3 regions of the Streptomyces sp. NPDC088746 genome follow, and region 1 is predicted to be linked to each of the others. Evidence: riboswitches for the same ligand, from Rfam matches in the RefSeq annotation. Region 1 holds a riboswitch; each other region holds the start of a gene.

The links. A riboswitch is a leader RNA that binds a small molecule or an ion and turns the genes downstream of it on or off. The one in region 1 is predicted to bind thiamine pyrophosphate.
Region 2: it holds a riboswitch for thiamine pyrophosphate, as region 1 does, so the genes downstream of both, ACIP63_RS13990 (thiamine ABC transporter substrate binding subunit) here and thiO (glycine oxidase ThiO) in region 1, are expected to answer to the same signal.
Region 3: it holds a riboswitch for thiamine pyrophosphate, as region 1 does, so the genes downstream of both, thiC (phosphomethylpyrimidine synthase ThiC) here and thiO (glycine oxidase ThiO) in region 1, are expected to answer to the same signal.

What each region holds. Positions count from the first base shown of each region.
Region 1 covers NZ_JBIVLA010000001.1:389,300-398,728, reverse strand. Annotated here, with positions in the region: gene ACIP63_RS01825 (deoxyribonuclease IV) at 1-399, opposite strand, end outside; gene pknB (Stk1 family PASTA domain-containing Ser/Thr kinase) at 421-2,340, opposite strand; gene ACIP63_RS01815 (thiazole synthase) at 2,468-3,262, opposite strand; gene thiS (sulfur carrier protein ThiS) at 3,265-3,501, opposite strand; gene thiO (glycine oxidase ThiO) at 3,588-4,802, opposite strand; TPP riboswitch at 4,800-4,912, opposite strand; gene ACIP63_RS01800 (NAD(P)/FAD-dependent oxidoreductase) at 5,059-6,297, shown strand; gene ACIP63_RS01795 (Rv2175c family DNA-binding protein) at 6,360-6,725, shown strand; gene thiE (thiamine phosphate synthase) at 6,872-7,522, shown strand; gene metF (methylenetetrahydrofolate reductase [NAD(P)H]) at 7,642-8,559, shown strand; gene ACIP63_RS01780 (hypothetical protein) at 8,610-9,429, shown strand, end outside.
Region 2 covers NZ_JBIVLA010000002.1:1,411,323-1,420,751, forward strand. Annotated here, with positions in the region: gene ACIP63_RS13980 (hypothetical protein) at 1-35, shown strand, start outside; gene rlmN (23S rRNA (adenine(2503)-C(2))-methyltransferase RlmN) at 119-1,225, shown strand; TPP riboswitch at 1,360-1,476, shown strand; gene ACIP63_RS13990 (thiamine ABC transporter substrate binding subunit) at 1,550-2,644, shown strand; gene ACIP63_RS13995 (ABC transporter permease) at 2,689-4,302, shown strand; gene ACIP63_RS14000 (ABC transporter ATP-binding protein) at 4,305-5,366, shown strand; gene ACIP63_RS14005 (LOG family protein) at 5,506-6,624, opposite strand; gene ACIP63_RS14010 (hypothetical protein) at 6,659-7,822, opposite strand; gene ACIP63_RS14015 (ABC transporter ATP-binding protein) at 7,804-8,541, opposite strand; gene ACIP63_RS14020 (aspartate aminotransferase family protein) at 8,768-9,429, opposite strand, start outside.
Region 3 covers NZ_JBIVLA010000010.1:91,743-101,171, forward strand. Annotated here, with positions in the region: gene ACIP63_RS33345 (IclR family transcriptional regulator) at 1-238, shown strand, start outside; gene ACIP63_RS33350 (SsgA family sporulation/cell division regulator) at 340-777, shown strand; gene ACIP63_RS33355 (YibE/F family protein) at 842-2,197, opposite strand; TPP riboswitch at 2,269-2,402, shown strand; gene thiC (phosphomethylpyrimidine synthase ThiC) at 2,395-4,188, shown strand; partial or broken gene ACIP63_RS33365 (class I SAM-dependent methyltransferase) at 4,263-5,001, opposite strand; gene ACIP63_RS33370 (DUF805 domain-containing protein) at 5,352-5,708, shown strand; gene ACIP63_RS33375 (hypothetical protein) at 5,790-6,614, opposite strand; gene ACIP63_RS33380 (metallophosphoesterase) at 6,796-7,854, opposite strand; gene ACIP63_RS33385 (LacI family DNA-binding transcriptional regulator) at 8,029-9,141, opposite strand.

The DNA of each region.
Region 1 (9,429 bases):
CAGCAGCGGAAGCATGTGCGTACGCACCTGGGCGAGCGCCACCTCACGCGCGCGGCCGCCGGTCGCCGAGCCGGTGTGCACCACCACGCCCAGGGCGCCGATCTCTCTCGCCCGGCGCAGCGAGTGGCGCAGCGACACGACCGACCGCTCGACCGTGGCCTCGGTGTGCGAGCCGAAATTGATCAGGTACGGGGCATGGACGTACGCGGGAATCCGCCCGGCGGCGCACTCCGAGCGGAACAGCTCGTCCTGTGCCGGGTTCCCCCGCGGTGTCGCCCAGCCGCGCGGATTGGCGACGAAGACCTGCACGGTCTCCGCCGCCAGCTCCCGCGCGTAGCCGAGGCCGACCTTGGCGAGTCCGCCGGCCACGGGGACGTGACCGCCGATGGGGTTGCGCATGTGCTGCCAGTCCTCGTGGGTCTACAGGGCCTTGGTCCTGATGGTGATCGTGGAACCTTCCGCGGCCTTCTCGCCGCCCTCGACCGACTGGCTGCCGACCGTGTCGCTGAACGAGAGGAACGGGCGGTCGACCTTGACCTCGAACCCCGCCTCCTCCAGTGTGCTCCGTGCCTCGTCGACGTCCTTCCCCGTGACATCGGGGACCTGGAGCATGCGCGGGCCCTTGGAGACCGTCAGCTCCACCGTGTCGCCCTCGGCGGCCTCCGCGCCGCTCCCGGGCGACTGCCGGGCGATCTCGCCCGCGGCCTCGGGTGAGTTGACCCGGTCGCTCAGGACCTTCGCCTCGAGACCCGCCTCGTCCAGAGCGGCCGTGGCGTCCTCGACGGAGAGCCCGGAGACGTCGGGCACGTCGACCGGGCTGCCCTTGCTGACGACCAGGGCGACCGCCGAGTCGGCATGGCGCTCGGTACCGGCCCGCGGATCCGTACGGATGACCTTGCCCCGGTCGATCTCCTCGCTGAACTCCCGGGTCGCCATTCCGGGTGCGAGCCCCGCCTTCTTCAGCTCACGCCGGGCCTCGGCGAGGGCGAGCGCCTCGACATCGGGGACCTTCACGATCTCCGGGCCGCGCGAGATCACCAGTCTCACCGCGTCGTTGCCCCGGATGCGCTCACCGGAGCCCGGATCGCTGCTGATCACCGTCCCGCGCTTCACCGTGTCGCTGTAGGAGCGCTCGACGCCCTTCAGGTCGAGGCCCTCGTCCGCGAGCCGCTTCTCCGCAGCGCTCTGGGTCTGGCCCAAGAGGGACGGGACCCGGGTGAACTGCCCCGAGTTGATGTACCAGACGCCCACGCCGGCCCCCAGCACCAGGAGGACGGCGACGAGCACCGCGAGCGTCCCGCGCCGGCCGCGGCCGGCGAAGGGCCGCCGCCCGCGCCCGGGCTCCCGGGGCGATGCCGGGGGCATCTCCAGCCGGCTGGTGTGGTGCGCGGTGCCCTGGCCGGCCGGGATCACCCTGGGGATCACGCTCGTACGGTCCTCGGCGCCGTCGTGCTCCTCCGTGACGGCCTGCGGAGGCATCGCGTCGAGCTGCTCCTCGGTGAGAGCCGCCCGTATCTCACGGGACCGCGCGAGCAGGGCCACCGCGTCGGACGGACGGACGTCGGGGTTGCGCGCCGTCGCGGCGGCCACCAGCTCGTCCAGCCCGGCGGCCAGGTCCGGAACGGCGCCGGACGGTGCCGGGACGTCCTGGTTCAGATGCCGGTAGAGGACCTGGGCGGCGGTGTCACCGCCATGGGGCTTGTCGCCGGTCAGCATCTCGTAGAGCACCACACCGCAGGCGTACACATCGGACCGGGTGTCGGCCGTGCCCTGCTCGATCTGCTCCGGAGCGAGGTACGAGACCGTGCCCAGGAGTGAGCCGGTGGTGTCCGTGGCGGTTCCCACCGCGCGCACGAGACCGAAGTCGGCGACCTTCACCCGGCCGTCGTCCCCGATGAGGACGTTCTCCGGCTTCATGTCGCGGTGGACGAAGCCCGCCCGGTGCGCGGCGCCGAGGGCGGCCAGCACCGGTTCGAGGATGTCCAGCGCCGCCCGGGGCTGCAACGCCCCGCGCTCGCGCAGGACGTCACGCAGGGTGCACCCCGAGACGTACTCCATCGCCAGATACACGTACGCGCCCTGGGCGCCCTGGTCGAACACGGCCACCACATTGGGGTGGGCGAGCCGGGCGACGGACTTGGCCTCGCGGATGAAGCGCTCGACGAACGCCGCGTCGGTCGCCAGCGCCGGGTGCATCACCTTGAGGGCGAGCACCCGGTCGAGCCGGGTGTCCACGGCCCGGTAGACCGTGGCCATACCGCCGACGGCGATGCGCGCATCGATGCGATAGCGGCCGTCGAGCAGCTGCCCGACTAGGGGGTCCTGGAGGGTCGTGTCCACGGGGCGAGTCTACGAGCTGCCACGGACACCACGGATGGGCCTGGCCTCCCGGGGGACGTTCCGGTGCCGAGCCGTGACAGGGGCATGCGCGTGCTGTGACGGGGAGACCCCCGCCGGTGCACGGCCCTCAGAAGGCCGGGCGCTCCGGATCCAGCACCGCGCGGCCCTGTGACGGTGAGGACGCCTCCGCGAAATGGCGCCGTGGGATGCGTCCCGCCCGGTACGCCAGGCGTCCGCCGTCCACCGCGTGCCGCATCGCCGCCGCCATCAGCTCGGGCTCCTGCGCCCGGGTCACCGCCGAGGCGAGCATCACAGCGGCACAGCCGAGCTCCATCGCCAGCGCCGCGTCCGAGGCCGTCCCGGCGCCGGCGTCCAGGATCACCGGGACCGCGGCCTGCTCGACGATGAGCTGGAAGTTGTGGGGGTTGCGGATGCCGAGCCCGGAACCGATGGGGGAGCCGAGCGGCATGATCGCCGCGCACCCCACGTCCTGGAGCTTGCGGGCCAGAACCGGGTCGTCATTGGTGTACGGCAGGACCGTGAAGCCGTCGTCGACCAGGATCTCGGCGGCGTCCAGCAGCTCGATCGGGTCGGGCAGGAGGGTCCGCTCGTCGGCCACGACCTCCAGCTTGATCCAGTCGGTGCCCAGCGCCTCCCTGGCCAGCCTGGCCGTCAGCACGGCCTCGCCCGCGGTGAAACAGCCCGCGGTGTTCGGCAGGACCTGGATGGAGAGGCGTTCCAGGACGGAGAGCACCGAGCCCTGCACGGTCGGGTCGAGCCGACGCATCGCCACGGTGGTCAGCTCGGTGCCCGAAGCGATCAGGGAGCGTTCCAGTACGTCGAGGCTGGGCGCCCCGCCCGTCCCCATGATCAGCCGGGACGAGAACGCGGTGGAACCGAGCGTGAAGAGATCGTCGGACATGGTCAGCCTCCCTGGACCGCGGTGAGGACCTCGACGCGGTCGCCGTCGGCGAGCGTGGTGGCGGACCACTGACCGCGGGGGACGACGGCCTCGTTCACCGCGGCGGCGACCCCGGAGGGCGCTGTGGTCAGCGCCGCGACCAACGTGTCCAGCGCGGTGCCGGCGGGCACGGTGCGGCCTTCCCCGTTGACGGACACGGAAACGGACCCGGGAACGGAGAGGGACCCGGGAACGGGCATGGACCCGGAAACGGGCCCGGACTCGGAAAAGGGCACGGAACCGGCCTCGGGCTCGGAACCCGGGACGGCGGAGGGCGCGGGCTGTGTCATACGGGCTGCTCCTGCGGCGCGGGGGCGGTTTCTTCGGGGGAGGAGGCCGGTGAGCTCTCCGGGGGGACCGCGGCGAAGCGGCGCGGCGCGAAGGGGCGGCCCAGCTCGGGCAGCTCGCCGGTGGTCAGCACATGGGCCATCACATCGCCGGTGACGGGAGTCAGCAGCACCCCGTTGCGGTGGTGCCCGGTGGCGAGATGCAGTCCGGGCAGTGCCGTGGGCCCCAGCAGCGGCGCGTTGTCCGGCGAGGCGGGCCGCAGACCGGCCCGGGTCTCGGTCAGCGGCAGCTCCGTGATGCCGGGCATCAGCTCATGGGCGTCCCGCAGCAGCTCGTACACCCCGCCCGCGGTCACCGTCGTGTCCCAGCCCATCTCCTCCGTGGTCGCGCCGACCACCAGCTCACCGTTGGCACGGGGGACCAGATAGACCTGGCTGCCGCGCACGACCGCCCGCACCGTCCGGCTGAGGAAGGGAGCGTAGGCGGGAGGCACGGTCAGCCGCAGCACCTGGCCCTTGACCGGGCGCACCGGCGGCAGGACCGCCTCGGGAACGCCCTGCAGCCGGCCGCTGAGGCTGCCGCCGGCGAGCACCACCTGTCCGGCCGCGAGCTCGGTGCCGTCCGCCAGGACCGCTCCCGTCGCGCGGCCGCCCGTGACGGAGAGCCGCTGGACCCAGGCACGGCGGAAGACCACACCCGCCCGCTCGCACGCGGTGACCAGGGCCGAGGCCAGCCGCCTGGGATCCACCTGGTGGTCGCCGTCGACGCGAAGCCCGCCGCGCACGCCGGGGGCGAGCATCGGTTCCAGGCGGCGGCACTCGCGGCCGCTCAGCCACTCGGACTCCAGGCCTGAACGCTGCTGCAGAGCGTGCAGCTCCCGCAGATGCGCCCGGTCGTCGGAGTCCAGGGCGACGGACAGGGTGCCGCAGGCGCGGAAGCCGGTCTCCTGCCCGCTCGCCTCCTCCAGCTCGGCCACGAACGCCGGATAGCGCGCGGCGGAAGCCACGTTGAGGCCGAGCAGCGTCTGCTCGCCGTAGTGGAGTTCGGTGACGGCGGCGAGCATCCCGGCCGCGACCTGGGCGGCGCCGCCGCCCGGCGCGGGATCGGCCAGTGTGGTGCGCAGGCCGTGCTGGGCCGACCGCCAGGCGGTCACCAGCCCGATGATGCCGCCTCCGACGACCAGGACGTCGGAACTGTCTGCGGAGATACGCATGGGCGTCCAGCCCCTCCCTTCGCCGGCATGACCCGGATCAGGTTCGTACGGTCGGAGGCCGGCCAGCCTCCCTCTCAGCCCGGTACGCCCGGACTCCCGCGAGTGCCTTACGGTCGCCAGCCTAGACCCCGCCCCTCGCAGCCGGTAAGGGACCGGTACCCGTGGCCCGTTCGCCCGGCGGACCCGTGCTCCCGCGGTCGCCGGCCAGGTCCCACGAGCCCGGCGTGATCCGGACGGGAGGCCCTAGGGTGGACAGGTGAGCGAGCAGACACAGGACCCGGCAGCGGGACAGCGGCCGAGCGGAGTCGTGATCGTGGGCGCCGGCATGGCCGGAGTGCAGACGGCCGTGGCCCTGCGGGAACAGGGCTTCACCGGCCCCGTCACCCTGATCGGCGCCGAACCCCACCAGCCGTACGACAGGCCGCCCCTGTCCAAGGCGGTCCTCCTCGGCAAGGCGGAGGACTCGGCCTTCGACGTCGACTTCGAGGCCCTGGACATCACTCTGCGCCTGGGGCTCGACGTGGCCGGACTCCGTGCCGGGGCGCACGAACTGGACACCCCGGAGGGGCCCGTCGCCTACGACGTCCTGGTCCTCGCCACCGGAGCGGAACCCGTCGCACTGCCCGGCGCCGAGGGTGTACCGGGCGTCCATCTGCTGCGCACCCTCGACGACGCGGCACGGCTGCGGCCCGTCCTGGAGCGGCAGCACGACGTGGTCGTCGTCGGCGCGGGCTGGATCGGCGCCGAGTTCGCCACGGCGGCCCGCGCCGCCGGGTGCGCGGTCACCGTCGTGGAGGCCGCCGGCCGTCCCCTCGCGGGCACGATGCCCGCCGAGGTCGCCGAGCCGATGGCCGCCTGGTACGCCGAGAGCGGAGCCGAACTCCTCACCGGCGCCCGCGTCGCACGTGTCGAACAGGGCGCCGTCCACCTCGCGGACGGCCGGGTGCTCCCCGCCGGAGCGGTGGTCGTCGGCATCGGTGCCAGGCCCGCAACCGCATGGCTCGCGGGCTCGGGCATCGGCCTCGGCCCCGACGGCTCGGTCACCGCGGACAGCTCGCTCCGCACGTCGCTGCCCGATGTCTACGCCGTGGGCGACTGCGCCTCCTTCCCGTCCGCCCGCTACGGGGAGCGGCTGCTGGTCCACCACTGGGACAACGCCCTCCAGGGCCCGAGGACGGTTGCCGCCGCCCTCGCGGACGGTGCGGTCAGGACGTACGACCCGGTGCCCTACTTCTGGTCCGAGCAGTTCGGCCGCTTCGTGCAGTACGCCGGCCACCACGCGGGCTCCGACACGCTGCTGTGGCGGGGCGACCCCGGTGACCCGACCTGGACGGTCTGCTGGCTGCGGCAGGGGATCCTGGTCGCCGTGCTGGCCGTCAGCAGGCCCCGTGACCTGGCGCAGGGGCGCAAGCTCGTCGAGGCGGGGGCGCGGATCGACCCGGAGCGGGCCGCCGACTCCTCCGTCCCGCTGAAATCGACGGTGCTCCAGGGGTAGGCACGGCCTCGTACGCCCGGCCCGGCTACCGACTGCCGGTCCGGGATGGCACGCTTGTCCCTGTGACCGAGATTGACGCAAAGATCGATGCTCTCGTCCCCGCATGGCTCCACCTTCCCGACATCGCGGAAATGCTCGATGTCGAGGTGACGCGCGTACGGCAGCTGGTCAAGGAAGGCCAGCTGATCGCCGTACGACGTGGTGAGAACCGGGCGCTCCAGGTGCCTGCCGCCTTCATCGACGGCGACAAGGTGGTCAAGGGTCTCGTAGGGACCCTGACGCTCCTGAGGGACGACGGCTACAACGACGAAGAGATGCTGGACTGGCTCTTCACCCCCGACCCGACCCTGCCCGGCACGCCCGCGCAGGCCCTGAGCGAGAATCGCGGTACGGAGGTGAAGCGCCGGGCCCAGGCGCTCGCCGTCTGACCGGAGGACCGTGGGCGGAGTGCGGGCCGTGGCACATCACGGCCCGCACTCCGCCGTGACCGGCCTGCCGGCACGGCGATCCATCGACGTACGGTGAGTTGTCGCCGCCTCAGTGATCCAACGACGTACCGACGGGGGAAATCTTCATGTCCACGCCTCGCGACCAGCTTTCCGGCGCCCGGCTCTATCTGTGCACGGACGCCCGCAAGCGGCAGGGGGACCTCCCCGAGTTCCTCGACGCCGTGCTGGCCGGCGGCGTGGACATCGTGCAGTTGCGGGACAAGGGCATGGAGGCGGCCGAGGAGCTCGACCACCTCGCGGTGTTCGCCGACGCCTGCAAGCGCCACGGGGCCCTCCTCGCGGTGAACGACCGGGCCGATGTCGCCCACGCCATCGGCTCCGACGTGCTCCACCTCGGCCAGGGCGATCTGCCGCTGCCTGCCGCCCGCGCCGTCATCGGCGACGACGTGGTGATCGGCCGCTCCACCCACGCCGAGGCCGAGGTCGACGCCGCCGTCGCCGAGGCCGGCGTCGACTACTTCTGCACGGGCCCCTGCTGGCCCACCCCGACCAAGCCCGGCCGGCACGCCCCGGGCCTCGGCCTGGTGCGCTACGCCGCCTCGCTCGGCACGACACGGCCGTGGTTCGCCATCGGCGGGATCGACGCCGGCAATCTGGACGAGGTGCTGGACGCCGGCGCCCGCCGCGTCGTCGTCGTGCGGGCGATCACCGAGGCGGCGGACCCGGCCGAGGCGGCGGCATCGCTCGCGCGCCGCGTCCGGGCACACGCCCTCTGAACCCGGCGGCCTCCCACCCGGTCGGAGCGGCTGTCCGAAGGGTGGACAAAACCCGCCTCATTCCGGGCAATTCGCTCGCTCTGGTTGGGGTACCGCCGGGCCCTGGTTAACCTCCCAGTATGGCCCTTGGTACACCTTCCACCCGGACAGATCACGCGCGCACCGTGCGTGAGCTGCTCGCGACCGGCGAGACGTCGTTCTCGTTCGAGTTCTGGGCGCCCAAGACGGAGAAGGGCGAACGGAACCTCTGGAACGCCCTGCGCCGGGTCGAGGCGGTGGGACCGAGTTTCGTCTCCGTGACGTACGGGGCCGGCGGTTCGACCCGTGCCGGGACGGTCCGGGCGACCCAGCAGATCGCCGCGGACTCCACGCTCACGCCCGTCGCCCACCTCACCGCCGTCGACCACTCCGTGGCCGAGCTGCGCAACATGGTCGGGCAGTACGCCGACGCCGGCATCCGCAACATCCTCGCGGTGCGCGGAGACCCGCCCGGCGACCCGATGGGCGAGTGGGTCGAGCACCCGCAGGGCGTGCGGTACGCGGCGGATCTCGTCCGGCTGATCAAGGAAGCCGGTGATTTCTGCGTCGGCGTCGCGGCCTTTCCCGAGATGCACCCGCGATCCGCCGACTGGGACACCGACATCGGTCATTTCGTGGACAAGTGCCGCGCCGGTGCCGACTACGCGATCACCCAGATGTTCTTCCACCCGGAGAGCTATCTCCAGATGCGTGACCGCGTGGTCGCCGCGGGTTGCGACACCCCGGTCATCCCCGAGGTGATGCCGCTCACCAGCGTCAAACAACTGGAGAGATTCGCGCAGCTCAGCAACGCGTCCCTGCCTTCCTCGCTGAAAGAGCGCATCCTCGCCGCGAAGGACGACCCGGCGGCTGTACGCTCCATTGGCATCGAGTTCGCCACGGAGTTCTGCGCGAAACTGCTCTCCGAGGGTGTCCCGGGGCTGCACTTCATCACGCTCAACAACTCGACGGCGACACTCGAGATCTACGAGAATCTCGGACTGCACAAGCAGTCCTGACCGGCCGTACCCGCCACCGACCGGGGCGGTGGCCGTAGGAGGGGGCGGGCGTGGGCTGGACGGTCCTCTACATCGCATTCGGCATAGTGGCGTTGTGGCTGCTGGGCGAGGTGCTCCTGCAGTACAAGGCACGCCTGCGCTGGCGGCTGCTCGCCTTCGCCGGCTTCCTCGGTGTGGTCCTCGGTGTCCTCATCGCCTCCGTGCCGGTGATCGCCCTCGGAGCGATCGCCTTCGCGACGGGCCAGACGTATGTGACGCTCTCCTTCAGGCGCGGCTTCTCGACGGGATGGGCCATCGGCGGCAGCCCGGGTGAGAGCCGCCGCCGGCGCGGAGCGGGCGGCCCGGGGGCCCAGAAGCCCACGCTCGAGGTCTCCGGCCTGGAGTACGGGGGAGACGACCGGCAGACGGAGGCAGCCCCCGCCGCGGTCTACGCGCCGGAGCCGCTGCCGGACGACACCGGGCAGTACGGCATCTACACCGACCCCGCCCCCGCGGGCCGCGACGGCCAGGACCAGCACGGCGAACCGCAGCCCCAGCACGCCGGCTACGACCCGTACAACGGCTACGGCCAGCCGGCCGGCCAGGACCTCTACGGCGGGCAGGACGGCTACGGGGGCCAGGACACCCACCAGGACCAGGGCTCCTACGCGAGCCAGTACGACTACGGGACGGACCAGGCGGGCTACGCCGCGTACTCCGACCCCTACACCGGCACGGGCACCACCACGGGCACCGGGCAGTACGCGGCGTACGACAGCGGCTACGACCCCTCCTACGGCGCCGGGCAGCAGCCCGCGGACCCGTACGCCGGGCAGTACACCGACACCCCGCCGGGCGGCGTCTGGGTCCCGCAGCAGCGCGAGAGCGACC
Region 2 (9,429 bases), on a different contig from region 1:
GTCACATGAGGTCCGCCCTGCAGGACCACGGCTGACGCGGGCCGTGCCGGCCCCCGGCGTACCGCACGTCCTCCGGCGGCCATGAGTACCTCGGCGTGTCTGCGACACTGGAAGAACCATGCCTAAGCCCGGAGAACTCACTTTCGTCGCGCCCCGTGGAGCCAAGCGGCCGCCGCGGCACCTCGCCGACCTCACCCCCGACGAGCGCAAGGAAGCAGTCGCCGCGACCGGCGAGAAGCCCTTCCGTGCCAAGCAGCTGTCGCAGCACTACTTCACGCGGTACGCGCACGACCCGGCGGAGTGGACCAACATCCCGGCCGCGTCGCGGGAGAAGCTCGCCGAGGCGATGTTCCCCGACCTGATGTCGGTGATGCGCCACATCAGCTGCGATGACGACACCACCCGCAAGACGCTCTGGAAGCTGCACGACGGCACGCTCGTCGAGTCCGTCCTCATGCGCTACCCGGACCGGGTGACCATGTGCATCTCGTCACAGGCCGGCTGCGGGATGAACTGCCCGTTCTGCGCCACCGGGCAGGCGGGGCTCGACCGCAATCTGTCGACCGCCGAGATCGTGCACCAGATCGTGGACGGCATGCGGGCCCTGCGCGACGGGGAGGTCCCGGGCGGGCCTGCGCGGCTGTCCAACATCGTCTTCATGGGCATGGGCGAGCCGCTGGCCAACTACAAGCGTGTGGTGGGCGCGATCCGCCGGCTGACCGACCCGGAGCCGGACGGCCTCGGGCTGTCGCAGCGCGGGATCACCGTGTCCACGGTGGGTCTGGTGCCGGCGATGCTCCGCTTCGCCGACGAGGGCTTCAAGTGCCGCCTCGCGGTCTCGCTGCACGCGCCGGACGACGAGCTGCGCGACACCCTCGTCCCCGTGAACACCCGCTGGAAGGTCGCTGAGGTCCTGGACGCCGCGTGGGAGTACGCGGAGAAGTCGGGACGCCGCATCTCCATCGAGTACGCGCTCATCCGCGACATCAACGACCAGGCCTGGCGGGGCGACCGGCTGGGCCGGCTGCTCAAGGGCAAGCGGGTGCACGTCAACCTCATCCCGCTCAACCCGACGCCGGGGTCCAAGTGGACCGCCTCGCGACCCGAGGACGAGAAGGCGTTCGTCGAGGCGATCGCCGCCCACGGGGTGCCGGTCACCGTCCGGGACACCCGCGGTCAGGAGATCGACGGCGCCTGCGGGCAGCTGGCGGCGTCCGAGCGCTGAGGCGGTCCCGCGCACGGGCGGGATCCGGCCGGTCCGGCGTGATCCGGCCGGTCCGGCGTGATCCGGCCGGTCCGGCGTGATCCGGCCGGTCCGGCGTGATCCGGCCGGTGTAGCCTGGCCGGGAAATCAACTTCATATTCCGACAGGGGAGCGCCACAGCGCTGAGAGTGCGGCACCGAGGACAGGTCGGCCGCAGACCCTCTGAACCTCGCCCGGGTCATTCCGGGTAGGAAGTTCGGACCTTACTCAAGCTGTTGCGCCCTGCCCGCTCGCCGAGCGGGCAGGGCCGCGTCTCTTCCTGGTCACCTCCAGGAGGACATCACCATGAACACCACGACGAAGTACGCGGCGACCGCGCTCGCCGCCGCGCTCGGCGTCACCGCGCTCGCGGGCTGCGGGGGCTCCGACGACAAGTCTTCCGGGGACACCGGAGCCGGTTCGAAGACCGTCACCCTCGTCAGCCACGACTCGTTCAACGCCTCGGACGCCGTCCTGAAGGCGTTCACCAAGGAGACCGGTTACAAGGTCAAGGTGCTGAAGAGCGGTGACGCCGGGGCAGCGCTCAACCAGGAGATCCTGACCAAGGGCTCCCCGCGCGGCGACGTGTTCTTCGGCGCCGACAACACCCTGCTCTCCCGTGCTCTGGACAACGGCCTGTTCACGCCGTACGAGGCGAAGGGCCTGGACCGTGTCGCGGCCGACACCCAGCTCGACGCGGACAAGCACCGGGTCACGCCCATCGACACCGGCGACATCTGCGTCAACTACGACAAGAAGTACTTCGCCGACAAGAAGCTCGACCCGCCGAACTCCTTCGACGACCTGCTGAAGCCCGCGTACAAGAACCTCCTCGTCACCGAGAACGCCGCGACCTCGTCCCCCGGCCTCGGCTTCCTCCTCGGTACCGTCGCCAGTCAGGGCGAGAGCGGCTACCAGGACTACTGGAAGAAGCTGAAGAGCAACGGCGTCAAGGTCGTCGACGGCTGGGAGCAGGCCTACAACGAGGAGTTCTCCGGCTCCGCGGGCGGCAAGAAGGCCAAGGCCGACCGGCCGCTCGTCGTCTCGTACGCCTCCAGCCCGCCCGTCGAGGTGCTGTACGCCGATCCGCGGCCCAGCGAGGCCCCGACCGGCGTCGCCGCCGGCACCTGCTTCCGGCAGATCGAGTTCGCCGGACTGCTGGACGGTGCGAAGAACGAGGCGGGTGGCAAGGCGCTCCTGGACTTCCTGATCAGCAAGCGGTTCCAGGAGGACATGCCGCTGAACATGTTCGTGAACCCGGTGGTGAAGGACGCGAAGCTGCCGGAGCTCTTCACGAAGTTCGGGGCCACCGTCGACAAGCCTGCGACCGTCGCCCCGGAGAAGATCGCCAAGAACCGTGAGCAGTGGGTCCAGTCGTGGTCCTCGCTCGTCGTGAAGTAGTCGCGCGGTCCCCGTGGAGGGGGAACGCGGTGCGGCTCGGTCTCATGGCCGTGCCCGTCGCGTTCTTCGCGCTGTTCTTCGCCTACCCGGTCGTCGCCATCGTCGGCCGGGGCCTGAAGACGGACGGAGACTGGCAGTTCGGCCGGATCGGCGCGGTACTGAGCCGGGCGGACATCCTCGACGTCCTCTGGTTCACGACCTGGCAGGCGCTCGCCTCGACCGCGCTCACCCTGCTGATCGCACTGCCCGGCGCCTACGTCTTCGCCCGCTTCGACTTCCCCGGGAAGCAGCTGCTGCGTGCCGTCGTGACCGTGCCGTTCGTCCTGCCGACCGTCGTCGTGGGCACGGCGTTCCTGGCGCTGCTGGGGCGCGGCGGGTTCCTCGACGAACTATGGGGGGTCCGCCTCGACACGACCGTGTGGGCGATCCTGCTCGCCCATGTGTTCTTCAACTACGCGGTCGTCGTACGGACCGTCGGCGGCCTGTGGTCCCAGCTCGACCCCCGTCAGGAGGAGGCCGCCCGGGTGCTCGGGGCCGGCCGCCTCGCCGCCTGGCGGCGTGTGACCCTGCCCGCGCTCGCCCCGGCCGTGGCCGCGGCGGCTCTGATGGTCTTCCTCTTCACCTTCACCTCCTTCGGCGTCGTCCAGATCCTCGGCGGTCCGGCCTACTCCACGCTGGAGGTGGAGATCTACCGGCAGACCGCCCAACTGCTCGACCTGCCGACGGCCGCCGTGCTGACCCTGGTGCAGTTCGCCGCGGTCGGCGGGATCCTCGCCGTCCACGCGTGGACCGTGCGGCGCCGGGAGACCGCGCTGAAGCTCGTCGATCCAACCCAGACCTCCCGCCGCCCGCACGGAGCAGGGCAGTGGGCGCTGCTCGGCGGGGTACTGCTGACCGTCCTGCTGCTGATCGTGGTGCCGCTCGGCGTACTGGTGGAACGCTCCCTGGACAGCTCGGGCGGCCACGGCCTCGGCTTCTACCGCGCGTTGCAGTCGGCCGACGCGAGCGGCTCCACCTTCCTGGTCCCGCCGCTCGACGCCATCGGGAACTCCCTGCGTTACGCACTGGTCGCGACCCTCATCGCCCTCGTCGTCGGCGGCCTCGCGGCCGCCGCCCTGACGCGGCGCGCCGGCCGGCTGGTGCGCGGCTTCGACGCCCTGCTGATGCTGCCGCTCGGAGTGTCCGCCGTCACCGTCGGGTTCGGCTTCCTGATCACGCTCGACAAGCCGCCGCTGGATCTGCGTACGTCCTGGATCCTCGTGCCGCTCGCCCAGGCGCTGGTGGGCGTCCCCTTCGTCGTACGGACCATGCTGCCCGTCCTGCGCGCGGTGGACGACCGGCTGCGGGAGGCCGCGGCGGTGCTCGGCGCGTCACCGCTGCGGGCCTGGCGGGAGGTCGACCTGCCGCTGGTGCGGCGGGCGGTGCTGGTGGCCGCAGGCTTCGCCTTCGCCGTGTCGCTCGGTGAGTTCGGTGCGACCGTGTTCATCGCGCGCCCCGACAACCCCACCCTGCCGGTCGCCGTCGCCAGACTGCTGGGGCGCTCGGGTGAGCTCAACTACGGCCAGGCGATGGCCCTCAGCACGATTCTGATGCTGGTCTGCGCGGTGTCGCTGCTCCTGCTCGAACGTATCCGTACCGACCGATCCGGGGAGTTCTAGAGATGCTGACAGTGGAGTCGGCCACCGTCCGGTTCGGGAAGAGGACCGCGCTGGACGCGGTGGACCTGGAGGTCGCGGACCACGAGATCGTCTGCGTGCTGGGCCCGAGCGGCAGCGGCAAGTCGACGCTGCTGCGGGCCGTGGCCGGGCTCCAGCCCCTCGACGGCGGGCGGGTGTTCCTGGACGGCGCGGACCAGGCACGGCTGCCGGTGCACCGCCGCGGGCTCGGCCTGATGTTCCAGGACCACCAGCTCTTCCCGCACCGGGACGTCGGCGCCAACGTCGCGTTCGGCCTGCGGATGCACGGTGTCACCCGCCCGGAGCGCGACCGCAGGACCGGTGAACTCCTGGACCTGGTCGGCCTGCCCGGAGCCGGGCGGCGGGCCGTCGCCGCCCTGTCCGGAGGCGAACAGCAGCGGGTGGCACTCGCCCGGGCCCTGGCGCCCCGCCCGAAGCTGCTGATGCTGGACGAACCGCTGGGCCAGCTGGACCGGAGCCTGCGCGAACGGCTCGTCGTCGAACTGCGCACCCTCTTCGGCCGGCTGGGCACGACGGTGCTCGCCGTCACCCACGACCAGGGCGAGGCCTTCGCGCTCGCCGACCGGGTCGTGGTCATGCGGGACGGCCGGATCGCCCAGGCGGGCACCCCGCTGGAGGTCTGGCAGCAGCCCGCGTCGGCGTTCGTCGCCCGCTTCCTCGGTTTCGACAACGTGGTGCACGCCACGGTCACGGGCACGGCCGCCGACACCGTCTGGGGCAAGGTCCCGGTGCCCGAGGACTCGCCGCAGGGCGAGTGCGAACTGCTCGTGCGGCCGGGCGGCGTCCGGATAGGCGACTCCAAGGAAGGCCTGCGCTGCACGGTGGGCGTACGCACCTTCCGCGGCCACCACGTCACCGTCATCCTGCGCCCCGACGACGGGCCGCCCCTGGAGGCGGAGTGCGCTCTACGGGACACCCCCGAGGAGGGGGCCACCGTGGGCGTGACCTTCGACCCGGCGGAGACGGTGGTCCTTCCCCCGGAGGACCCGGAGGACCCGGAGGACCCGGAGGCCCCGGAGGCGTAGGGCGCCCGGGCCCGGCGCTCACGCCCTCCGGCGCCGGTGGTTCTCCCGGCGTGCGACCACCGGACCCCGCTCGCACGTCAGGATCACCAGGACAGGAGCGCGCCCGCGGCTCGCCGCCGGTAAAGCCCCCCGGAGCGGGTCAGCCCGTCAGCCGGGCGAGCGCCCCGGCCGCCTCCTCCACCGTGTCGACGAGCGCGATACGCGACTCCATCGCACGGCCCGCCGCGAGCGCGCTCAGCAGCGGCCAGGCGGGCAGCTTCTCCGTCCAGTGCGCGCGGTCGACCAGGACCATCGGCGTGGGCGCGGAACGCGACTCGTAGTAGTTCGGCGTCGCGTTGTCGAAGATCTCCTGCACCGTCCCGGCGGCTCCCGGCAGGAAGATCACACCCGCGGTCGAGCGAGCCAGCAGCCCGTCCTCGCGCACCGCGTTCGCGAAGTACTTGGCGATGTGGTCCGCGAAGGCGTTCGGCGGTTCGTGGCCGTAGAACCACGTGGGGATCGCGACCGAGGACCCACCGTCGGGCCAGCGCTCCCGTACGGCGAAGGCCGCCCTGGCCCAGTCGGTGACCGAAGGGCTGAACGACGGTGCCGCGGCCAGGAGTTCGCAGGCCTTGACCAGCATGGCGTCGGAGTGCGGAGCCGCGTACGCCCCGAGGTTGGCCGCCTCCATGGCGCCCGGACCGCCGCCCGTCGCCACGGTCAGACCGCTGCGCGCCAGGTCCCTGCCGAGCCGGGCGGCGCCTCGGTACTCCTGCGAACCGCGGGCCATCGCGTGGCCGCCCATCACGCCCACCACCCGGGCTCCGACGAGGTGTTCGTCCAGCGCGTCGGAGACCGCGTCGTCGTGGAGCGCCCGCAGCATCGAGGCGAACACGTCGCCGTTCGCCTTGGTCAGCTGGAACCAGGCATACGCCCGCGCGTCGGGGGTCGCGGAGTAACCGCCCTCCGACAGGCCCTCGTACAGGGCGTCGGGGGTGTAGAGCAGCCCGCGGTACGGGTCGAAGGGGAGGCCGGGCACCGGCGGGAACACGAAGGCCCCGTCCGCGCGTACCTTCGCCTCGGCGCGCGGCTCCATGCGGCAGCCGAGGAAGACCGCGCCCCGGGTGCCGGTCGCGAGCAGTGCGCCGCTCCGGTCCGTCAGGTCGACGGACTGGACGCGGTGGCCGGCCAGGGTTCCGGCCGTGACCGCCAGGTCGAATGCGGTGAGCGTCTCTATCTCGACGCCGGGTGCGTACGTGTTCTCGTCCGGATTCTCCACGCCGCCATGCTACGTACCGCCCCGGCGGCTGCGGTCACTCCGTCAGAGGAAGTGCCGCAAGCTCCGCGATCGCCCAGGTCAGCGGGGCGAAGACGGCCAGCAGCACCAGCGCCCGCAGAGCGGCGGCCGTGCGGAGCGAGGAGGCCGGGGCGCCGAGCCGCAGCAAGGTCCTGGCCGTACGGGCACGGGCCTGCCTGGCCTCGAGCGCGGTCGTCAGCAGGGTCGCCATGGTGCAGCCGATGACGAGTACGGCGCCGAGCGCGGTGAGCGGGCCGAAGGGACGGGGTCCGTCGGTGTAGAGCACGGAGGCCGCGATCACCCCGGACAGCACCGCGCAGACGATTCCCAGCGGGCGGCCGATCCGGCACGCCTCGTCCATCAGGACCCGGCCCGCCAGCAGCCGTACGGCTCCCGGGCGCACCGCCTGGAGCATCCGCCCGCAGAGATGGGTGAGACCGGGCCCCGCCATGGCCAGCCCGATCGCGGTGAGGATCCAGCCCGCGAGCACGGCGGCCGGGGTGGAGTCGAGCCGGCCCGGCAGCGGGAACGGGCTGCCCGCCGAGCCCCGGCTCGCGTACGCCTCGACCGCGAGGCCGGCCGCGGTGAGCGCGACCCCCCACGGCAGCCCCTTCGGGACCGGGGCGGGCGCGAGGTCCTCCTCGGCCTCCTGGGCGTCGGACGGAGCGACCGGCCTGGAGCGCAGCGCGAGCCCGCCGGCCGCCGACGAGGCCAGCGGCACGAGGGCCAGCAGCGTGAGAGCCGCGGCGAGGGGCAGCGGGGTGCCCGCGCCCAGGAACTCCGCCGCGCCGCCGTCGAACGGCAGGCCGGTCAGATCGCCGCGCAGGTGCAGGAAGAAGAGCAGCGCCACCACCGAGCCCAGCGTGGTGGACACCGCCGTCGAGATCGCGGCCAGCAGGGCCAGCCGCGCCGGTCCGAGGCCCGCGGCGAAGAGCCCGGGCCGCGGGCGGGTGCTCGGATCCGTACGCGCGACCGCCACAGCGAACTGGACGGTCGCCGCGAGCGGAACGGCGCACCACAGCAGCCGCAGCACGGAGCTCGACGCGTTCGCCGGGTGCCCGGAGGCGTACCCCAGGGTGCACAGGAGCAGGAAGCCCACGCCCGCCGACGCGGCGGCGAGGAGCAGCCGCCGCATCAGGACCAGGGGGTGCGAGCCACGGGTCAGACGGAGAGCGAGCACGCCGAGCGGCCTTCCGTATCGGACGCGGCGGGCAGGGAGACGGTGGTGACGCGGCGGCCGTCCAGCAGGCCGACCACGCGGTCGGCGAGCCCGGCGACCTCCCCGTCGTGGGTGGCGAGCACGACGGTGATCCCGTGGGACCGCGCCGCCGTGGTGAGGGTGCGCAGGAGCTGGGTGCGCTCGGCGTGGTGCAGCGTCGCGGTCGGCTCGTCCGCGAAGATCACGGACGGCGACCCGGCCAGCGCACGGGCCACGGAGATCCGCTGACGCTGCGACTGGAGCAGGGTGTGCGGCCTCTTCTTGGCGAGCGGCCCGATGTCCAGGCGCTCCAGCCACTCCGTGGCGGCCTTCTTCGCCGCCCGGTGCGAGACGCCCCGCAGCAGCAGCGGCAGGGCGGCGTTCTCCCAGGTGCTGAGCTCGGGCACGAGCTGCGGCTCGGCCCCGATCCAGCCGAATCTCTCCCGGCGGAGCCGCTCGCGCAGCCGGGGGCCCATGGTGTGGACGGGCACGCTGTTGAACCAGACCTCGCCCTGCTCGGGCACCAGCTGTCCGGAGAGGCAGTGCAGCAGTGTCGACTTCCCGCACCCACGAGGTCCGGACACGGCGAGGACCTCACCGTCGCGGACACCGAGGGAGACACCACCGAGGCCCGGTGATCCGTTGTGGGAGTGGTGCAGGGAACGTGCCCAGATCACGTCGTTGTCGGGCGGGGCCACCATGGCGTACACCTCGGTTCGGATCAGATTTCCTGTCCCCGGGTACGGGGGGACGAATACAACGAGAAAAAAGCCGATCGGTCACTCGGCACGCTAGGCAGCCGGAGCGAGGTGTCGGGACAGTACGCGGCCCGGATGCTCCCTTCCCACTCGAACGGGTGCATCCGGGCCGTGTGGTCCGTATGGGACGGCTGCCGAAACCCTGGGCGGGGCAGCCGTTGTCAGTCGGTCAGAGCTTCGTCCAGGCCTCCGTCAGGACACCGCGCAGAATGCCCTCGATCTCGTCGAAGGTCGACTGGTCCGAGATCAGCGGAGGAGCGAGCTGGACGACCGGGTCGCCACGGTCGTCGGCCCGGCAGTAGAGGCCGTTCTCGTACAGCGCCTTGGAGAGGAAGCCGTACAGGACGCGCTCGGTCTCCTCGTCGGTGAACGTCTCCTTGGTGGCCTTGTCCTTCACCAGCTCGATGCCGTAGAAGAAGCCGTTGCCGCGGACGTCGCCGACGATCGGCAGGTCGTGCAGCTTCTGCAGCGTCGTCAGGAACGCGTTCTCGTTGTCCAGGACGTGCTGGTTGAGGCCCTCGCGCTCGAAGATGTCGAGGTTGGCGAGCCCGACCGCGGCGGAGACCGGGTGGCCGCCGAAGGTGTAGCCGTGCAGGAAGGTGTTGTCGCCCTCGTAGAACGGCTCGGCCAGCCGGTCGGAGATGATGCAGGCGCCGATGGGGGAGTAGCCCGAGGTCATGCCCTTGGCGCAGGTGATCATGTCCGGCACGTAGCCGAACTTGTCGCAGGCGAACATCGTGCCGAGGCGGCCGAAGGCGCAGATGACCTCGTCGGAGACGAGCAGCACGTCGTGCCGGTCGCAGATCTCACGGACGCGCTGGAAGTAGCCGG
Region 3 (9,429 bases), on a different contig from region 1:
TCAGACCTTGCTGAACCGGCTGAGATCGATGAAACGTACGGAACCTGTCGTCGAACGGCAGGAGTACGCCGTGGGAACCGTCTGTGCGGCCATTCCGATCACTGTCGGTTCCGCCGTGGCGGCCATGGCTGTTTCTCTCCCATTGCACCAAGAGGAACGGTTGCTCCCCGCAGTCGAACAACTACGCTGCGAAGTGACCACGCTCTTGCGCTCGTTCGTGTTCTCTATCAGTATCTGAAAAATCACTCCTTGTGATCTGCTATCGCGTGCACCACGATGGCGTCAATAGGGCCATGGGGGATCATTCCTGGCCAGTTTCATCTACTGCGGGGTTGAACGATGCGCGAGTCGGTTCAAGCAGAGGTCATGATGAGCTTCCTCGTCTCCGAGGAGCTCTCCTTCCGTATTCCGGTGGAGCTCCGGTACGAGGTCAGTGATCCGTATGCGATCCGGATGACCTTCCACCTGCCAGGTGACGCCCCCGTCACCTGGGCATTCGGCCGTGAGCTGCTGCTCGACGGTCTCAACAGCCCCAGTGGTGACGGCGATGTGCACATCGGCCCGACCGAGCCCGAAGGGCTGTCGGATGTACACATCCGCCTTCAGGTCGGCGCGGACCGTGCGCTCTTCAGGGCCGGCACGGCACCTCTTGTGGCATTTCTCGACCGGACGGACAAGCTGGTGCCATTGGGGCAGGAGCACACGCTGGGTGACTTCGACGGCAATCTGGAAGAGGCGCTGGGCCGCATCCTCGCCAAGGAACAGAACGCCGGCTGAAGAAGGAAGATCCGGCTGACCACCGAGCACCGGTGGCCCGGGTCCATGCGTCCGGTGCCCCGGCTCACGCCTTGCGGCGTCGTCCCCTCCCGGTCCGTGCGGGTGCAGGAGCTCCGGCTTCCGCGCCGAGCCCCGTGCGGTCCGCGGAGACCACCAGGGCCGCGAGCACCGTCGTCACCGGCACCGAGGCGACCAGGCCGATCGATCCGATCAGCGTGCGGACGATCTCCTCGGCGACCAGCTCACTGTTGGCCACCGTGCCCACGCTGCTCTGTGCGATCGAGAACAGCAGCAGCAGGGGGAGTGCCGCGCCCGCGTACGCGAGGACGAGCGTGTTGACGACCGAGGCGATGTGGTCGCGCCCGATCCGGATTCCGGCCCGGTAGAGCCGGCGCACGCCCATCGTCGGGTCCGCCTGGTGCAGCTCCCAGACCGCCGACGTCTGGGTCACAGTCACGTCGTCGAGCACACCGAGCGAGCCGATGATCACACCGGCGAGCAGCAGGCCGCTCATGTCGATGTCCGGGTACAGGCCGTGGATCAGGCCGGTGTTGTCATCCGTGTTCCCGGACAGGCTGGCCCAGCCGATGAAGAGCGAGCCCAACAGCCCGATGAGCAGCAGCGAGATGAGTGTGCCGATGACGGCCACGGAGGTGCGGGCCGTCAGTCCGTGGCAGGTGTAGAGGGCGATCAGCATGATGGCGCTGGCCCCGATCACCGCGACCACCAAGGGGTTCGAGCCCTGCAGGATCGCCGGAAGGATGAACAGGGTCAGCACGGCGAAGGAGACGGCGAGAGCGATCAGGGCCATCAGACCGCGCAGCCTGCCCACCGCGACCACCACGAGGGCGAAGATCCCGGCGAGCAGCGCCATCGGGAACGAGCGGTCGATGTCGGTCACCGAGTACTGCAGGTCCCGGGGTGCGTCGGGTGCGTACGCGACGACCACCCCTTGGCCCTCGCGCAGTTGCCGGGGAGCGTCGGGCTGTACGACCTCGACGAACGTACGGCCCTCGTCCTTGCCGGTGGTCACCTCGACCGTGGCCTTCTTGCACTCCCCCGACTGCTCGTTGACGGCTTCGCGTCCCGACGCGGTGGAGGTGTCTCCGGTGGGCGGTACCTGCGAGGCGTTGACGTCCGCGCAGTCGACCGCCACGACCTTGGTGACCTGCCCGTCCTGGGTCTGACGGTCGAAGCCGACCCCCGTGCGCTCATGGGCGGGCGCCCCGCCCGGCCAGAAGGCCACGAGGCCGACCAGGACCGCGGTGGCGAAGGGGATGAGCACGGCCGCGATGACCTTGCGCAGATGCTTGGACACGGGTGCGGCAGGCCCGTGGCTGTGGGTGTGGCCGTGCGCATGACTCTGGGTGCTGCCTGCTGCGGGGCCGTGGGGTTCGGGGGCGCTTCCGGGGGACGTCACCCTGCGATCATCCCAAGAACAGGGGAGGCCCTCTGGCCAGCACGCCAGAGCGGAGGTTAGCGTGGAGGCACATTTGTACACGCGGGAGCTCGGAGCACCGGGCTGAGAGGGCGCTGACCTCCGTATATCCGTACGGGACACGCTGCGCCGACCGCCGAACCTGTTACCGGGTAATGCCGGCGTAGGGAGTAGGTCTCATGACCACAGCGGACGCACGCACGCCTGCCTCGAAACAGAACGCCCAGAACGCGGAGGGCGAAGAGGCCGGGAAGTCCATCGGCTGGCACAAGGGTTACGTCCAGGGCTCACGCCCGGATCTCCGGGTGCCGGTCCGTCAGGTGCACCTCACCAACGGCAAGGACGTGACGCTGTACGACACGTCCGGGCCGTACACCGACCCCACCACAGACACCGACGTGCGCCGGGGGCTCGCCCCTCTCCGGGAGAACTGGATCATCGCCCGGGGGGACACCGAGGAGTACGCGGGACGGCCCGCGCGTCCCGAGGACGACGGGCTGAAGCACACCTCGCCGAGGGGCGGTCTGCGCAACCTGGACGCGGTCTTCCCCGGCCGCCCGCGCCAGCCCCGCCGCAGCCGCGACGGCCGGCCCGTGACACAGCTCGCGTACGCCCGCCGGGGCGAGATCACCCCGGAGATGGAGTACGTCGCGATCCGGGAGAACGTCGGACCCGAGGTCGTGCGCGAGGAGATCGCGGCGGGCCGGGCGGTCCTGCCGGCCAACGTCAACCACCCGGAGATCGAGCCGATGATCATCGGCAAGCGCTTCCTGGTGAAGGTCAACGCCAACATCGGCAACTCCGCGGTCACCTCCTCGATCGAGGAGGAGGTGGACAAGATGACCTGGGCCACCAAGTGGGGCGCCGACACGGTCATGGACCTCTCCACCGGCCGCAACATCCACACCACCCGCGAGTGGGTCCTGCGCAACTCCCCCGTGCCGATCGGCACCGTCCCGCTCTACCAGGCACTCGAGAAGGTCGACGGCCGGGCCGAGGAGCTGACGTGGGAGATCTACAAGGACACCGTCGTCGAGCAGGCGGAGCAGGGCGTCGACTACATGACGGTGCACGCCGGCGTGCGGCTGCCGTACGTCCCGCTGACGGCCCGACGCAAGACCGGGATCGTCTCGCGCGGCGGTTCCATCATGGCCGCATGGTGCCTGGCACACCACAAGGAGTCGTTCCTGTACGAGCACTTCGAGGAGCTCTGCGAGATCCTCGCGGCGTACGACGTGACGTACTCGCTCGGTGACGGGCTGCGTCCCGGCTCCATCGCCGACGCCAACGACGAGGCCCAGTTCGCCGAACTCCGGACGCTCGGTGAGCTCAACACCGTCGCCAAGCGGTTCGGCGTACAGACCATGATCGAGGGCCCGGGGCACGTCCCCATGCACAAGATCAAGGAGAACATCGACCTCCAGCAGGAGATCTGCGAGGAGGCGCCCTTCTACACGCTGGGCCCCCTCACCACGGACGTCGCACCGGCGTACGACCACATCACCTCGGGCATCGGCGCGGCGATGATCGCCTGGTGGGGGACGGCGATGCTCTGTTACGTCACGCCCAAGGAGCACCTGGGGCTGCCGAACCGTGACGACGTGAAGACCGGTGTCATCACGTACAAGATCGCCGCTCATGCGGCGGACCTGGCCAAGGGGCACCCCGGGGCGCAGGAGTGGGACGACGCCCTGTCGGACGCCCGGTTCGAGTTCCGCTGGGAGGACCAGTTCAACCTGGCGCTCGACCCCGACACCGCGAGGGAGTTCCACGACGAGACGCTGCCGGCCGAGCCGGCGAAGACGGCCCACTTCTGCTCGATGTGCGGGCCGAAGTTCTGCTCGATGAAGATCTCGCACGACATCCGGCGGGAGCACGGCGACGACCAGGCCGTGATCGAGGCGGGGATGGCGGAGAAGTCCAGGGAGTTCGCGGCGAGCGGCAACCGCGTGTACCTGCCGCTGGCGGACTGAGCTGCTGACCGTGGCGGGGGCCCGTGGAGCCCCGCCACGGTCCGGTGGCGCACCGCCTGCCGGCCGTCCGGTTCTCACGGCGTGGGCGGCTTCCTCCACACGGAGACGTGCGACCTGCTGGACGCCGTGAACGGCGCCTCGGTCCAGTCGGCCCACCGCTCGGACGGCTCCAGACCCGCGAGCTCGGCCATCAGGTCGAGTTCGGCGGGCCAGACGTAGCGGTGGGGCGAGAGGAACGTGGAGACCCGGCCGTCGGCGATCGAGTAGTGGTGCGAGACCACCTGCTGCTCCACCAGGTCGTACGTGTCGAAGCCGACGTGCCGCTCGCCTACGTGGATCGGCCGGGAGGTCTCGCCCGGTGGCAGACGCTGCAGTTCGGGGATGAAGACCTCGGCCACGAAGCGGCCGCCCGGTGTCAGATGCTCCGCGGCGTTGCGGAAGCACGCGACCTGCTCGCGCTGGGAGAGCAGGCAGGTGAGGGCGTTGTAGACGACGTAGACCAGGCTGAACGTGCCCGGAGCCCCGGGCGGTGCTCATGTCTCCGGCGGTCACGGTGATGCCGTCGGCACCGCGCTTCCTGCCGAGCTCACGTGCCATCGGCCCGGACTTCTCGATTCCCGCCACACGGACCCCCCGCGCACTCAGCGGAAGCGCGACCCGCCCCGTCCCGACGGCGAACTCCAGCGCGGCACCGTGGCCCGCGCGGCGCTCGAGGAAGTCGACCGTGGGGACCAGGACTTCGGGTGTGTACATGTGGGCGGAGGACTCGTCGTAGCTCTGCGCTACCCGGGTGTTCCAGATGTCCGCATCCATGACCCCGAAGGCTGTCACGCGGCCGAGCCGAGGGGCCATCGGATTTTCCCGGACCGGACCGACGTACGGAGTAGGGCCGTGCAGGAACAGGCGTTTGTCTGATCGTCAGATTGCGGCGATAGAGCATGAAGCGTTCCCACAATGGCTGGTTCAGGCCGTTCAGGACCGTCCTGTCGCACCCTCGAGGAACTTTCGGCGTCAGTATGGACACGGCTGTGCAGCAGGTCGATGTAAGTTTCCGCGGCAGCCCGAACGCAGTTGACCGTTTCCTTATCTGTGCTTTACCTTCCGCTGTGCTTGGCCGAAATTGGTGTGCGTCCCGAACGGGGGCGCCAGGGGAGGGAAGCACAGTGAACTGGTACCTGGCTGTACTCAAGAACTACGCGGGCTTCGGCGGGCGTGCGCGCCGCAAGGAGTACTGGATGTTCGTACTCTTCAACTTCATCATCGCGGTCGTCCTGAGCCTGCTCGGCCTGGCCATCGACTCGCAGATTCCTTACATCATCTACCTGCTGGCCGTGATCATCCCGACGATAGCCGTGGTCGTGCGCCGCCTGCACGACACCGGCCGCTCCGGCTGGTGGATCCTGATCTCGTTCGTCCCGCTCGTGGGCGGCATCATCCTGCTCGTCTTCATGTGCCTCGAGGGTGTGCGCGAGGTGAACGAGTACGGCCCGAACCCGAAGCTCGCCCCGCAGGGGATCTGAGCTCCTCACCGGGCGTGATGTCTGAAGAGGCCGGAGCGGCAGCACGCCGTTCCGGCCTCTGCCGTGCCGGGTCCCGCCGGATCACTCCGGCTGGTGCTCCGGGCCGCCGTAGTCGGGGCTGGTGAAGTCGGGGCTGGTGAACGTGGGGCGCGGGCCGGCCGAGGGGCCGTCCTCCGGCCCGGAGAAGTCCGGCCTGCTGTAGCCGATCTTCGGGATCCGGTTGGCCGAGCGGTGCGGTGTGCGCGAGGCGGGCCCCGCGGTCGGATCGGCCAGTGCGTCCCGGAGGAAGGGCAGGATTCCGCGTTCCAGCAGCGCGTGGCGCCACGCCTCCCGGGCACGCGCCACGTCCTCGGGGAGTTCCTCCTCCTCGTCCACGGCCGGCAGCGCGGTGGCGCCGTTGCGCAGGGCGGTGACGAGGAGACCCACCGCGGCGACGAGGATGGCCGCGGCGGCGACGGCGGCGAAGAACCACCCGGCGGCGACCATGGTCCCGGCGAAGGCCGGGGCGGGACTGAGCGCCTTCAGCGGGTAGCCGACGGCCAGGAATATGAGCGCGGCCGTACCCGCGAGGACCGGTGCCAGCACGGCGATCATCGCGAGGGTGCCGGCGCCCGTGGGGTCGGCCTCTTCCGTGGCGGGGATGAGGACGGACGCCTGGTCGTCCGGGTCGCCGGGGCCGCGCAGCTCGCCGCGGACCTTCACGTAGTGGTCGTACTCGGTGGCCGCCGCCGCGGTGATCAGAGGCGTGGCGTTGAGCGCCATCGTCCGCAGCTGTTCCGTGTTGAGACGGTCGCCGATTCCGTCCAGATCCGGTCGTTCGTGAGCATGACGCAGCGCGTCGGCAAGGATCCGCTCGTACTCGGGGCGGTCCTCGGCCAGCAGGTGCGGAGCGCTTTTCATGTGCATCCCCCGATGCTCCGTAAGGCCTGACCGACCGTACGGGCCGGGCGATCGGGCGGAAACGGAGGAGAGCCTGCGACTGGTACGCCGATGGTAGAGCGCCTACGGCACGGGGTGACAGGGTGTTTCCGGAAATTGGCCCAGCGGCTGACGGTGTCGGGTCGTCATGCGTCTTCCCCGACGACCGTCAGTCATGCAGGGGAAGTTGGACGACCAACAGCTTTCCGGCCATGGTCACCCCGCCGTCCATGGCGATGGCGAGCCCTTCCGCGTAGACGTGCGGGCCGTCCACCACGGGCCGTGCCACGTCCTCGCCCTCCTCCGTTCCGACCTCTCCGAGGAGATACGGAATGGGGCTGTGGCCATGGACGACGCGCTGCCCGCCGTACGTCGACATCAGTTCGCGAACGGCCTGGGCGCCGCCCTCGTCGCGGAAGGCGAACCGCTTGGTGAGTTTGCGGAAGAGGTCCCAGCACTCATCGGCGTCGTTCCGCGTGAGAATGGCGTGCACCGTGTCGTTGACGTCCTCGATGGTGGAGCCGTAGTCGAGGTAGGCGGTCGTGTCGGAGTGCATCAGCAGATGCCCGTCCTCCTCGACCACCGCGTCGAGCCGGGACATCCACTGGAGGTGGACGTCCTGGAGCCGTTCCATGTCCGTCTTCTGGCCGCCGTTGAGCAGCCAGGCGGCCTGGAAGGTCGCCGTTCCGGCGCCGGAGTTCACCGGGGTGTCGCCGAACCTCTTCGCACCGAGCAGCAGCAGTTCGTGGTTGCCCATGAGCGCCTTGCAGTACCCGCCGGCGGCCGCGGCCTCCGCGGAGAGGCGCATGACGAGATCGATGACGCCGATGCCGTCCGGACCGCGGTCGGTGAAGTCGCCGAGGAACCAGAGCCTGGCGTTGCCGGCCGCCCACCGGCCGTCGGCGTCGACGAGGCCCTGCTCGCGCAGGGCGGCCAGGAGCTCGTCCAGGTAGCCGTGGACGTCTCCGACGACGTACAGCGGACCGCGGCCGGAGTCGGCGGCGGGCCGGGCCTCCGCCACGGTCTCCATCCGCACGGTGTCGCCACGGTTGATCACGGGAAGATCGCGCTCGGTGGGGGTGTACCCCTCCGGCGGTTCGTCGCCCACCACGGCGTTGCCGGGGTGCGGCAAGGGCGCGGGCATGGGCACCTGCGCATACGGCGGTACGCGGAAGTCACGCAACGTCGCTGTCCGCACCACGGGTTCCTGACCGGCCCCCTGAGTCATCGACCCCTCCACCACCGTCGCGCCTCCGTACACCTGACGGGCCCTGCCTGGTAGAGGTGGTCCGCGGTGTCGTGCGCCCATCATAGGAATGCGGATCGTGCTGTGTGACGCACCAGGGGTGTTGAATCCGCGCGAGCATCCGGTTCATCGGCCGTTTGGTCCGGATTAATCCGTTCAGTCCCCGGCGGGTGATCGCGGAGGGCTGACGGTGGTGCGCGGCGGACGCCGTTGTGAGGACGTCCGGACGATGAGTTCCGTCGGTATCACCTGCTCCACCGGGCCGTCGTGCTCGACCCCTTCGATGGCGTCGATGAGGAGCTGGACGACGGCCGTACCGATCCTGCGGGGCTTCAGCGAGAGCGTGGTGATGGGGGGCTCGGTGGACGCGTACACCGTGGATTCGCTGCAGCAGACCAGCAGGAGGTCCTCGGGGACCCGCAGGCCGTAGCGGCGCGCGGCGGCCAGCAGATCGGTGCCGTTGGGGTCGAAGAGCCCGTAGACGGCGTCGGGGCGGTCGGGCCGGGCGAGGAGGCGGTCCGCCGCGACGGCGCCGGCGCAGGGGTCGTGGGCCGGGTAGGACTCGTAGACCGGATCCTGGCCGACCCGCTCGCACCAGTGCAGATAGGCGGTGGTGGAGAGTCGGGTGTACGTGTCGGTGGTGGTGCCGGTCAGCAGCCCGATGCGGCGGGCTCCCGCGGCCGCGAGGTGGTCCAGGAGGTCGAGGACGGCCGCCCGGTGGTCGTTGTCGACCCAGGCGGTGACCGGGAGCGTGCCCGCGGGGCGGCCGTCGGAGACGACGGGAAGCCCCTGGCGCACGAGTTCGGTGACCACCGGGTCCTGGTCGGAGGGGTCGATGACGACCGTGCCGTCGAGCGCGACGTTGGACCACACGTCGTGGCGCGAGGTGGCGGGGAGGATCACGAGGGCGTAGCCGCGGGCGAGCGCGGCCGATGTGGCGGCTCTCGCCATCTCCGCGAAGTACGCGAATTCGGTGAAGGTGAAAGGTTCATCCCCGTACGTGGTCACGGTCAGGCCGATGAGCCCCGACTTGCCGGTACGGAGGGTTCGGGCAGCCGCTGACGGGCGGTAGCCCAGCCGTTCGGCGACCTCGCGGACATGGCGACGGGTGGCGTCCGGGAGCCTGCCCTTGCCGTTGAGGGCGTCGGACACGGTCGTGATGGAGACGCCGGCCGCTGCGGCTACATCCCGGATCCCCGCCCGTCCTTGCCGGCCGCTGCGCCGGGGCGTCTCTGTCCGGCTCACCTGGTGCTTCCCTGCTGCTGTCATGGCGAGCCGATAGTAGGGCTCCGGAGCCGGGTCAGGCCGGTCGCATATGCATACGTTGACAGGCACGTTTCTGCATGATCATTAAGACGTAAATGCCTTGCAAAACAAGGGCGTTGACGGTTTCTGTGTCGACGTGTCATGCATCGGTGCGCAGGAACCTGCTGAATGGTCCATGTCTCGAAGAGGTCTCAACTCACCTGTTCGAGGGATGCGCGCCACGGAGTGAGCGACCGGCGTGCGGCGAGACGCGCGGCGCTCCCCCCTCCCGGGGTCCGCCGGAGCGGCGCA